Regions from separate parts of the Listeria grandensis genome, predicted to be linked through region 2. Evidence: riboswitches for the same ligand, from Rfam matches in the RefSeq annotation. Region 2 holds a riboswitch; each other region holds the start of a gene.

Region 1 (3,100 bases), on a different contig from region 2:
TAACGATCGGTATTGATAAATCATATGGTGAAATTAAGGTGACTAAAAAAGGGACATTTAAATTCCCAAAAAACGCGGATAAAAACGATAATCGCTATTATTTAGTTGTGAATATAAGTGGTGGGAAAATGTCTTCATCAGGCTATGTATTGAACTGATGGGATACGAAGAATATACAATAGATGGCTTAATACCAATGTTTTTAATCATGTGTGTTTATGTGATAACACGAGTCGTACTTATTCTCAAAAACAAAAAAATGGATTGGCACAGAGAAGTAAGCCGCTTATTTCTTGTTTTGTATTTAGGCGTGTTGATTGTTGTGACTTTGTTTCCGATAAATATCATTATCGGGGAGTATGAGCAACGGTATCGGGAGATTGTGGTTAACCTAAATCCGATGCAGTTTTTCGGTTTATTAGATGCAGATTTTTCAATAATTATTAGGAATCTGGGTGGGAATCTTGTGATGATGATACCTTTTGCGATTTTATTGCCAGTGAACTTTCGAGGGATGCGGCAGTTTGGTCGTGTCATTATGGTGGTTGTAGCGACGTCGATAGTCATTGAAATTTTGCAGTATATTTGGCAATTGACGATGCTCAATGTTTGGCGGGCAACGGATATCAATGATGTCATATTGAATGTTTGTGGCGGAATTATTGGCTATGCTTTGTATTATTATCTATTTCGACGTGTTCCCTTTATGAAGCGCTTTATAATTTAGAGAGGGTATTTTACTGGAAATTGGCAATAAAATCCAAATCAAATTTTTACGTCTGTTGCTATTGTGTTTTTACCTATCATTTTTGGTATATATAGTTGTCACGTTGCATTTTTTGATTTTAAGCATGGAACCATCAAGAACCAGCTATTATTAAAAGGTTACACTTCGCTCTTCTTTAGTAAGCTGCTATCGATAGTGCTTGTTGCGATTGCTACAGTTTCGGCTACTGTGCTTATTTCGGTAGGCATTCAGTTTGTATTCAATAGCGTGATGCAAGTTCAGCCTAACGTAAGCGTGCATTATTTGGCAAAATTACCATTGCAAGTGGTGTATCAATCTGTTGGCTTGATTTTATTTGGATGGTTCTTCTTTTTATTGACAACAGCTGTCCGGTCCACGCTGGTTAGTATTGTTACGCTATTTTTGTACATGCTACTCGTTCCTAATTTAGGTGGCTTTGATTTGAAAAATTTGATGCTCCTTACTGTATCGAAAATATATAATACATCTGCTGCGACGATGGATGTAGCATCTGGGGAAAGCACGAATTTAATAGTAGGTTATGTAGTCATATTTGTTGTGTTTGCCGTATTAACATTTTGTGTGTATAAATGGGATAAAAAAAGGCTGTGCCCGAAGCTTTAAATGGATGGTGTTACATTTGATAGAAATAGAAAAAATTTGCTACTTGAAATGCTAGGATGGACCACACTTCGTCGTTTTTGTGAAAAAATTAACTAATCTAAAAAGGCAAATTATTTGTTGACATCTGATTTTGAAGATGGTAAGATACATCCAATCATAAAAATTATACATTCCTTATTAAGAGTTGGGGGAGGAACCTGGTCCTTTGATCCCACAGCAACCGCTAGTGATAGAACGGTGCTAATTCCAGCAGGCGAGCGTATTTGGCCTGGCAAATGGGGAGAAGAGGAATCTCTTTTCCAATTTCGGAAGGGAGGTTCTTTTTTGTTTTAATTCATAGTAAATTGATCGGATATATATGATTTGAAAGAAAGTGGGGATGGGATGAGTCGAATTGTGATATTGTCGGGTAGTCCTTCGGCGCAATCGGGGACGGATAAGATTTTGCGGTATGCTGGTGAGGTGCTGCAGGGAGATGGTGTGGAGGTTAGTTTTCATTCGGTACGGGAATTTGATGCGGAGACGTTGGTGCATGCGAATTTTCAAGATGTGAGGGTTGGCGAGTTGGTTGCGGATATTGAGGCGGCGGATGGTGTTATCGTGGGTTCGCCAGTGTATAAGGCATCGTATACGGGGGTGTTGAAGGCGGTTTTGGATCTGTTGCCGGAGAATATTTTGAAAAATAAGGTTGTTCTGCCGATTATGTCTGGTGGGAGTGGTGGACATGTGTTGGCGATTGATTTTGCACTTAAGCCGCTACTCGGTGTGTTGAAGGGGGAGGTTTTGCAAGGGGTTTATGTGGTGGATGCGCAGGTGGATAAGGCGGCGGTTGTGCCGATTCGGGATGCGGAGTTGGAAGAGCGATTGCGTGGCCAGTTGACGGAATTGGTCGTCGCGGTTGGTAGGCGTGAAGTGAGACAAATTATTTGAAAAGGGGACTAGTGAGATGGCGGAAAAGTTAGGAATTGTGGTTTGGGCGAAACAGGGTTGTGCGTATTGTGCGGAGATCAAGGACTACTTGACGAAGGCGGGGCACGAATTTCAGGTGGTCGATGTGACGGACCATGATGAACAGCGGGACATTTTGCAGGCGAAATACGGGGTGCGTTATGTTCCAGTCGTTGAGATTGGGCGGGGGCATACATATCGGGGCGTGACGGAGCTCGGTTTGCCAGCGCTGGAAACGGCTTTGAAGGAGGTAGAAAAATGGGATTTAGACTCAGTTTATTAGATCAGAGCCCGATTGCGGATGGTCAAAGTGCGTATCAGGCGTTGCAGCAGACGATTGCGCTTGCAGAGAAGGCGGAGGAATGGGGTTATCACAGGTTTTGGGTGTCAGAGCATCATGATACGAAGTTGCTCGCGGGTGTTTCGCCGGAGGTCTTGGTGTCCCATTTGTTGGCGCGCACCGAGCGGATTCGTGTTGGTTCGGGGGGCGTGATGTTGCAGCATTATAGCGCGTATAAGGTGGCGGAAAACTTTCAGCTGTTAGCCACGTTAGCGCCAAACCGAGTGGATTTGGGTGTTGGGAAGGCACCTGGTGGTTTGCCGCTCTCGACGAAGGCTCTGCAGTTTGGCAGGACGGGAAAATTGGATTTTGCGGAGCAGTTGGCGCTTTTGAAGCAGTTTGTGGATGGCACGGTGCCTGAGGATCACGAACTAGCGGGTGTTGGTGTTGCCCCAGAGCCGCCGACGAAGCCGGATATTTTCTTGTTAGGCGCGAGTGTG
Region 2 (3,100 bases):
AATAAATAATTGGAGGTAATATGCATGGGAATGCCATTAGAAGTAAACACGATGATCGTTACGAAGGGAAAGGAAAAACGTCTATCTGATAATTTCTTCGAGCTTGTGAAGGATGGGTATCGAATTTATCCAATTGATGTGCCAATCGAAGTCCGGACAACGAAAGAAAGTGAAACAAACGGTATTGCTGTACCACAGAAGCTGATCTGGGAAAACGATACAACCATTATTACATATGAATTAGTATCGCTAAACTCCAGCAACTAAAAAAAGCTGAGCCTCACAAATAGGAGAGACTCAGCTTTTCATAAGTGTTATGCTTCTTTGTTCTTATTCGACATACGGCGAACCCAAGCGACAATGCTAATAATCAATGAAAAGATATATTCGCCAAGCGTCGCGATGAAGATGGATATGGCAATCTCTGCCTGTGAAACTCCGCCACCATAAAAACTAATAAAGAATATAATCCCACTTGCGACAAGGCCCAGCGTTGCTAAAAAGTACTTGAACCAGCGCCATTTTAAGACAAATTCAAAAATGCACACAGCGATAATAAAAATCGCAAAAATAATCAAAGTTAACGTTGAAAATATCATAGTTTCTTCTCCTTTGGTGAACCAATCATTCATACAATCTAGGAAACTCCTGACGTATAAAATTCATTTTAACATAGTTTTGCGAGAATGGTAAGCAGGAAATATAATTTGAGGAGGCATCTCTAAATGAAAGACATTGTTTTATATGACGAAAATTGCCGATTTTGCAAAGCCACGAAACGACTGTTTGAAAAGTTAGACTGGATGCAAGTCATCGAGTGGAAGCCGCTCCAAGAAACACAGGACATAGGTTTTACACAAGAAGAATTGCTACGCGAGATTCATTTGATTACACCAACCGGTAGCGCAAAAAAAGGGTTTTTTGCAATTCGTCGAATGTTGTTGCGTTTCCCACTAACCGGATTGATTGGGTTGATTATGTACATTCCAATTTTTAAGCCTGCGGGACGATTGGGCTACCGAGTTGTCGCGGATAATCGGACATGTGATATTCGAAAAAAAGGACAAGGGTGCAACTCGTAATTTTTGTGCGTGACAAGATTCATGAAACATGTTACAATGATGTGAAAACTAAATTAAACTCTTATCCAGAGCGGTAGAGGGACTGGCCCTTTGAAACCCGGCAACCTACATGTATTGTAAGGTGCTAACCTGTGGCAGGAATTGATTTCCTGATCGATGAGAGCGAAGGTATTGTAAATAATAGCCTTCTCTCTATTCCGCGCGCAATTGGCAAAATAGGGAGAAGGCTTTTTGTTGGCATCATTTAGATGTCTATAAAATGAGTGAACGAGACTGGAATGGAAATACTTGCTGTTCGCATTTTTACAATCCACTTCGCGATGGAGAAGAATAAAGGAGGAAATAAAGAATGGCAAGAAACCGTCATTTATTTACGTCAGAATCTGTTTCTGATGGACATCCGGATAAAATCGCGGATCAGATTTCCGATGCGATTTTGGATGCAATTTTAACAAAAGATGCTGATGCTCGTGTGGCATGTGAAACAACGGTAACAACGGGGCTTGTGCTAGTAGCAGGAGAAATTTCAACATCGACCTATGTAGATATTCCGAAAATTGTGCGGGATACGATTAAAGAAATTGGCTACACACGTGCAAAATATGGTTTTGATGCAGAAACATGTGCTGTATTAACCGCGATTGATGAGCAGTCACCGGATATCGCTCAAGGTGTAGACGTGGCACTAGAATCACGCGGCATCGGGCACACGGATGAAGCAATTGATGCGATTGGAGCGGGAGACCAAGGCTTAATGTTTGGTTTTGCAACAGATGAAACGGAAGAATTAATGCCACTGCCGATCTCACTCGCACACGCACTCGCACGTAAAATTGCTGAGTTACGCAAGAATAACACATTGACATACTTGCGTCCTGATGCGAAAACACAAGTGACGGTGGAATATGATGAGAATAACGAACCAATTCGAATCGATACAATCGTAATTTCAACACAACACCATCCAGATATTGCACAAGAGCAGATTGCAGCAGACATGCATAAATTGGTCATTGAAGAGGTAATTGATACACGGCTTCTTGACGCTGAAACAAAATACTTTATCAATCCAACAGGACGCTTTGTTATCGGTGGGCCTCAAGGAGATGCAGGCTTAACAGGACGAAAAATTATCGTGGACACCTATGGCGGTTATGCCCGTCATGGCGGCGGCGCGTTCTCCGGTAAGGACCCAACTAAAGTCGACCGTTCAGGCGCTTATGCCGCGCGTTACGTCGCTAAAAACATCGTTGCAGCAGGGCTAGCGAAAAAAGTGGAAGTCCAGTTGGCCTATGCGATCGGTGTTGCTCACCCCGTTTCAATTTCGATTGACACATATGGCACGAGTGACTACAGTGAACAAGACTTAATCAACGCTGTGAATCAATTTTTCGATTTACGTCCAGCAGGTATTATTCAAATGCTTGATTTGCGACGCCCAATTTATCGCCAAACGGCAGCATTTGGTCATTTTGGTAGATTAGACCTCGATTTACCTTGGGAACGAGTGGATAAGGCTGTACAAATGAAAGAATTTCTTTTAGCATTTGCAAAAGTGAACTAATATATAATCGAGAAAACCTGACAGGATAAGCAATCTTGTCAGGTTTTTTCATGAAATTTATATATTTTCATATAAATTTCGTAATTTTGTCACAAAAAATACACACACTTATGAATCATTATGTAATATAATAATTAAGTTACTTAACGAAAGGAGTTTTCAACATGAAAACAAAATTATTAGCAGCTTCAGCAATTGCGGCATCACTTGTTCTTGTAGCAGGTTGTGGCAATAGCGATACAAGCGACACAAAAAAAGAGGAAAAAACAGCAAAAACAGAGACAACAGCAAAACACGAGGATCATTTAGACTACCATGATCAAAAATCGTGGCAATTTGAAGCAGGCGATACGCAGTCCCCAATCAACATTGAAACAGCAAAAACAGAGCCAATGAAGGACACAGGGACTATTGAATTAAACTACAATCAAAAAGTGACCGATGAAGTAGACAA
Region 3 (3,100 bases), on a different contig from region 2:
ATGCTGAAAAACCATCTATTACTCAAGTTGTGAAAAAAGCTCCTATCAAAGTAGCTACTGTAGCAAAAACAACAAACCTTAAATCATTACCAAAAACTGGCGATGAAAGCACGTCTGGTTTAGTATTTGCCGGACTGCTTATTTCAGGAATTGCAGTAGCCGTTCTTAGAAAACGTAGCTAATATAAAAAAGACGAAAAATCTGTGTTAGATTTTTCGTCTTTTTTATTACTTTAGTTTTCCAACGAAGAAGAACGTTGCGATACAGTTGATACCTTGTACAATGAAGAATGTTCCTACAAGGATCACAATACCAATTGCTCCAACGATTGGGTTGAACAAGGCAATGAAACCTAGAACGATTCCTAAAATGCCGAGTGTTAGGAGCCAGCCCCAACCTTGTGCATTTTCATTTTTAGCGGCAAAGGCACCGATTGTACGCATAATTCCTGCAAATAGGACCCACATGCCGAAGACAAGTACTAATGTCACTGTTCCTTCGAATTGGTCCGCCAATAATAAAATACCTAATAATAGCGAAAGAATCCCTTCTGCGAGTATCCAACCTGAGACTTTTTGTCCGCTACGGTTGGAGAAATATTGGATGATTTGGAATACCCCAACGACTAGCATTAAGATTCCGATGAATAAGGTGAATGATAGTAAAGAAATACCTGGATGGAACACAAACCAGATTCCTAAACATATCATTGCTATACCTGCCAATAGGACAAGTATACGTGTGAATGTTTTCATGATATGTAACACTTCCTTTTTTATGATTAGAATTTTTAGGTTCCGTTGCTTATTTTACCCTATTTATCTCAGTTAAAACAATAATTGTATTGTTTATTATTTTATCTTTTCTATCTATAGACACATACCCGATCGAAAAACAGAATGTAAGCGTTGTTTTATCGTTTTTTGGACCATTTTTAGACGAAATTTAATCACAACTGCTTAAAAAGTTCATAATTTATAATAGGTGCATCATTCTTTCGAAAAATCTGTCTACTCCTCTTGACAGCTACTCCTTTTTAATTGTATGATAGAATAAATTTAATATGTTTCTTATCAAGAAAGGTGGAGGGACTGGCCCTGTGAAACCTTAGCAACCGGATATGTGAATCACGGTGCTAATTCCAGCTGTATGTATGCGAAGATAAGCTATTAACTAATGAATCGTTGTCTTTTCAGCCTTCTCTAGTAGTGCTTTTCGAAGCTTACTGAGAGGGTTTTTTCGTTCCTTTTATAAGGAATTTAGCAAGGAACGCTTGCGCTAGAGCAGCTTTAAAACTATAAGATAAAGAAAAGGTGATGACATGGGGACGCTTAGACAGATAGAACTTTTTAAAGAGACGCCATTAGTACTCGAAAATGGGGAAACGATTGGTCCGATTGAGGTTGGTTTTGAAACGTATGGAGAGCTTGCGGGGACTCGAGATAATTGTATTTTGTTAGAACATGCGCTGACTGGGACGGCACACGCTGCGAAACATTTTGAGGCGGATGTTGCTGGCTGGTGGGATGATTTTATTGGGCCTGGAAAAACGATGGATCCTGCTGATTACTTCATTGTTTGTACGAATGTGTTTGGTGGCTGTAGTGGGACAACAGGGCCTTCCTCCATCGATGCCAAAACGGGAGCCGAGTATCGGTTACATTTTCCAGGTTTTACGATTAAAGATATTATTAAGGTACAAAAAGCATTGCTAGATGCGCTTGGTGTCGTGCATGTCGTCTCGGTTATTGGTGGTTCGATGGGGGGCATGCAGGCGACGCAATGGGCGATTGATTATCCGGAAATAACGGGAAGTGTGATTAATTTAGCATCTCCTCTTGCGGCAAGTCCTGAGGCGATTGGCTATAATTTGATTATGCGAATGGCAATTTTGAATGATCCTGATTTCAATGATGGGAATTATGTCGGTCAACCGGAGGGCGGGCTTGCGACAGCGCGAATGGTCGGAATGATGACGTATCGTACGAGTGAGCTGTTCTCGAAGCGATTTGAGCGCTTTACAGTGGCAGATTCTTCGCCAGGAGCATTCTCAAAAGAGCATTTCCAGGTGGAGTCGTATTTGCAATATCAGGGGGATTCGTTTGTAGAACGGTTTGACGCGAATAGTTATCTGTACTTGACGAAAGCGATTGATCTGTTTGATGTGACGGTGAATGGCGCGGATGAAAAACCGCTTTTCACTGCGATTCAGATTCCGTATTTATTGGTTGGCGTGACGAGTGATCAGCTGTTTCGGATTCACGATTTGCGCCGAGATTATGAGCTTTTAAAAGAATGGGATGTTCCCGTGACTTATTATGAGGTCGATTCGGATTATGGGCATGATGCCTTTTTGGTCGAAGTTGAGAAATTTCATCCACTTATTAGTACTTTTTTGACGCAACATTCGCGTGTGATATAAAAAAATAAGTGTTGGCATCAAGGGCTAATCTGGGATTAGTTCTCGATACCAACGCTTATTTTGATACCATGTATATCCGACCTTTATGGATTACATGCTCTCTTTAGTCTCTTAGCAAACCAATTCTTTCTACCAAAAACTCATTTTCAGTCTGCACTTTGTAGGTTTCTTTTGTAATAATATCTGTCACGACAAGTCTGCTTACTTCTTGATGATTGACTTGAATTGTGTAGCCATCATGTATCGGGATATCTAATGATGCTGCTGTTTGAGTTTCATTACCAATGAAGTCCTTCGTGTATACGACTTTTCCTGAGGCATCTTTCACCTCAATGCTTGCATAGGTGCTAGAAAAATACACATGAGGCTTGACTGCTTTGATATTAAGATGTAGTGTATTTTTGTCTTTATCCAGAATAAGTGATGCAAATTGTTCGTTACCAAGGCCTCTGAAGGTAAACGCAAGATTGGAGCTATATATTTTCTCTTTGGTGAATCTGGATGGGACTGGGATGTCTTGAATGCTTTTCTTCACTAATCCATTCGTACTTACCTGATATACATTTTGTTTTGCTAGTGGGCTTTGCAGTATATTATCCGTTGCCAATTTCAGTCTACTAATGCCTTCTAAATGTTCGATAATCACGTAATAGCCTTCTTCCAACTTGATTTTTTTGA
Region 4 (3,100 bases), on a different contig from region 2:
AACTATGGCGCAGAGATTCCAGCTGGCGATATACCACAATTGTTTGACCGATTTTACAAAGTGGATAAAAATCGGACGACATCGGGAACGGGGCTGGGTCTTGCGATTGCGAAGTCCATTGTCGAGCGCCACGGCGGTCAGGTCACGGCTACGAGTAGAAAAGGAAAAACAACCTTCACTGTGCAGTTGCCAATCAGCAATCTTTAAAGTTTCTTTCTGATTTCTTAACTCTTGGTTTACCATTGTTAGTTAAAATGAAACCAGGAGGGGAAATCATGAAAAAACAAACGATAATTTTATGTTTAGCTTGTTTAACGATTATTTCTATTTTATTTTTTATTTTTTGGGGTGAGGGTATTCGCGCTACGCCAAAGATTGAAGCAACTAGTGCCTTGGTTATTAATACGAAAAGCGAGGAGCCCATTTTCAAACAGGGAGAAAATGAAGTGGTTCCTATTGCCAGTTTAGCGAAATTAATGACTGCATATTTAGTGCTCGAGGCCGTCCATAAAAAGACGATTTCATGGAGTGAAGTACTACCACTGAAGCGTCTAGATGATCCTCGCGCTGTGAGCTTATACGCACAAACAGGGACAAAAAATTATACGGTGCAAGATTTGTTTGCAGCGATGCTAATTATGTCGGCTAATGACGCCGCTGAGGCACTGGCTGAGCGCATAGATGGTACCGATTTTATAAAGAATATGAATGCAAAGGCTAAGGCGATCGGGATGTCTAGTGAGACGAAGTATGGAAGTGCTAGTGGTTTGGACGAAGCTGGTGAGACATCGGTATCCACGGCCAAGGATCTGTTGATTTTATCGAAGAGGTTGATACAGGATTTTCCAGAAGTGCTCGGTATTACTTCACAAACAGAATACGTTTTACAAAAAGGGGGTACAATACATACGACGAACGAAGTTCTGGAAAAAGGCTCGGTAGATGGAATGGACGGTCTTAAAACTGGTTTTACCGATCAGGCAGGCTATTGCCTCATTGCCACAGCCATACAAAATGGTGAACGAGTTATTGCGATTACACTTGGAAGTAAAACAGACGGCGCGCGCGCAAAAGCAGTCGAAAAATTGATGGATTACGGTTTTTCAAAATAAATATTGACTGAATCTTGACAAATCCGACTAAAAACATGTAATATTAATAAACACAAGACGTAAGCGCGGTTTGCGTCGGAAAATTAATCTTATCAAGAGTGGTGGAGGGATATGCCCAAAGAAACCCAGCAACCTAAGTGGACGAAAAGCCCATTGCAAGGTGCTAAATCATACAGAGCGTAAAGCTTTGAGAGATGAGAGAAAAGCGTAAATTATGCATGTAATTACACCTTTCTTCGCTCAATTTGGCGGGGGGAGGTTTTTTGATTAAGAAAAATAAATAAGGGTGGAGTTTACTTTGATTAGGCTTAAAAGCGTTGCAAAAGAGTATAAAACACGCAAAAATAATGTCAGAGCTGTAGATGATGTCAATTTAGATATTGCAGAAGGCGAGATTTTTGGCGTGGTAGGGTATTCAGGTGCTGGAAAGAGTACGCTGATTCGGATGTTTAATGGTTTGGAGTTGCCAACAGAAGGTACCGTCGAAGTCGATGATTTATTTATTTCAGAAATTAGAGGAAGTAAATTGCGTAAGGCGCGCCAGCAGATTGGAATGATTTTTCAACATTTTAACTTACTTTGGTCGCGAACCGTCTTTGATAACATTGCTTTCCCGCTAGAAATAGCTGGAGTTAGAGGGGAGAAAAGACGCTTTCGAGTGAACGAATTAATCCGCCTTGTTGGTTTAGAGGGCAAGGAAGATGCGTATCCGTCGGAATTAAGTGGCGGTCAGAAGCAACGTGTCGGGATTGCTCGGGCGCTTGCCAATAATCCGAAATTACTGCTGTGTGATGAGGCAACATCCGCGCTCGATCCGCAAACAACGGATGAAGTGTTAGAACTGTTGTTGGATATTAACCGTCGTTTGAACTTGACGATCATCGTGATTACTCATGAAATGCACGTTATTCGCAAAATCTGCAATCGGGTAGCGGTGATGGAAGCTGGTCGCGTAGTCGAACTCGGGGATGTGATTGAAGTGTTCCAACATCCGAAAGAGTCCGTGACACAGCGATTTGTGCGCCAAGTAACGGAATCAGACGAGACGGAAGAACTGATTCACATGCTGCTTAAAAATTACTCGGAAGGTAAACTGGTGAAGCTACTTTTTGTTGGTGGACAAGCGACACAGCCGATTATTTCACAAGTAGCGCAAGACAATCAGGTGTTACTGAATATTTTACATGGAAACCTGACGCAAACGCAAAATGGGGCGTACGGGACTTTATACATTCAAATTCAAGGTGAAAAATCGCAAGTGGATGCCACAATCACACGGTTACGCGAGCTTGAGATAGAAACGGAAGTGATTGAAGGATGAACAATTCTGGAGGGTATTTTGCAAACGTAGATTGGGATATGATGAAAGCAGCTACAGAGGAAACGCTTTACATGACGATCGTTTCACTGTTCGCCGTTTTCTTCCTAGGTTTAGCTTTGGGGCTAGTCTTATTCCTAACCAACCGCAAAAAGGATGCTGGTTCACGGACGGCGTATTGGATTACAGCCATTTTAGTCAACGTTTTCCGATCGATTCCATTCATTATCTTAATCGTGTTACTACTTCCAATGACGAAAACATTAGTTGGCACGATTATTGGACCCAAAGCGGCACTACCAGCCTTGATAATTTCAGCAGCTCCATTTTATGCGAGAATGGTCGAAATCGCGTTTCGTGAAGTAGACAAGGGCGTGATTGAGGCAGCCAAAGCAATGGGTGCCAACCTGTTCACGATTATTGGCAAGGTTTTAATACCAGAAGCATTACCAGCAATTATTTCAGGGATTACCGTGACTGGGATATCACTTGTCGGCTTCACTGCCATGGCGGGTGTTATCGGTGCAGGCGGACTCGGAAACGCGGCTTATTTAGAAGGTTTCCAACGAGCTCAACCAGCAGTCACATTAGTAGCAACTATTATTATTTTAATCATAGTATTTGTTTTCCAATTCATTGGAGACATCTTAACCAAATGGGTCGACAAACG

What was found. Region 2 has a riboswitch for S-adenosylmethionine ahead of metK (methionine adenosyltransferase). Riboswitches for the same ligand answer to the same signal wherever they lie in the genome.
Region 1: another riboswitch for S-adenosylmethionine. It lies ahead of ssuE (NADPH-dependent FMN reductase); the one in region 2 lies ahead of metK (methionine adenosyltransferase).
Region 3: another riboswitch for S-adenosylmethionine. It lies ahead of metX (homoserine O-acetyltransferase MetX); the one in region 2 lies ahead of metK (methionine adenosyltransferase).
Region 4: another riboswitch for S-adenosylmethionine. It lies ahead of HCJ54_RS14185 (methionine ABC transporter ATP-binding protein); the one in region 2 lies ahead of metK (methionine adenosyltransferase).

Annotation. Positions count from the first base shown of each region.
Region 1 covers NZ_JAASUG010000007.1:59,704-62,803, reverse strand. Annotated here, with positions in the region: gene HCJ54_RS10585 (hypothetical protein) at 1-158, shown strand, start outside; gene HCJ54_RS10580 (VanZ family protein) at 197-727, shown strand; gene HCJ54_RS10575 (hypothetical protein) at 923-1,372, shown strand; SAM riboswitch class I at 1,544-1,654, shown strand; gene ssuE (NADPH-dependent FMN reductase) at 1,757-2,302, shown strand; gene HCJ54_RS10565 (glutaredoxin family protein) at 2,319-2,603, shown strand; gene HCJ54_RS10560 (LLM class flavin-dependent oxidoreductase) at 2,579-3,100, shown strand, end outside.
Region 2 covers NZ_JAASUG010000004.1:291,715-294,814, reverse strand. Annotated here, with positions in the region: gene ytkD (RNA deprotection pyrophosphohydrolase) at 1-19, shown strand, start outside; gene HCJ54_RS07945 (DUF2584 domain-containing protein) at 25-267, shown strand; gene HCJ54_RS07940 (hypothetical protein) at 315-599, opposite strand; gene HCJ54_RS07935 (thiol-disulfide oxidoreductase DCC family protein) at 726-1,082, shown strand; SAM riboswitch class I at 1,141-1,245, shown strand; gene metK (methionine adenosyltransferase) at 1,432-2,646, shown strand; gene HCJ54_RS07925 (carbonic anhydrase) at 2,811-3,100, shown strand, end outside.
Region 3 covers NZ_JAASUG010000001.1:523,405-526,504, forward strand. Annotated here, with positions in the region: gene HCJ54_RS02215 (LPXTG cell wall anchor domain-containing protein) at 1-182, shown strand, start outside; gene HCJ54_RS02220 (HdeD family acid-resistance protein) at 228-755, opposite strand; SAM riboswitch class I at 1,068-1,168, shown strand; gene metX (homoserine O-acetyltransferase MetX) at 1,322-2,422, shown strand; gene HCJ54_RS02230 (putative mucin/carbohydrate-binding domain-containing protein) at 2,526-3,100, opposite strand, start outside.
Region 4 covers NZ_JAASUG010000013.1:58,490-61,589, forward strand. Annotated here, with positions in the region: gene HCJ54_RS14175 (sensor histidine kinase) at 1-207, shown strand, start outside; gene HCJ54_RS14180 (D-alanyl-D-alanine carboxypeptidase family protein) at 276-1,112, shown strand; SAM riboswitch class I at 1,199-1,313, shown strand; gene HCJ54_RS14185 (methionine ABC transporter ATP-binding protein) at 1,411-2,433, shown strand; gene HCJ54_RS14190 (methionine ABC transporter permease) at 2,430-3,100, shown strand, end outside.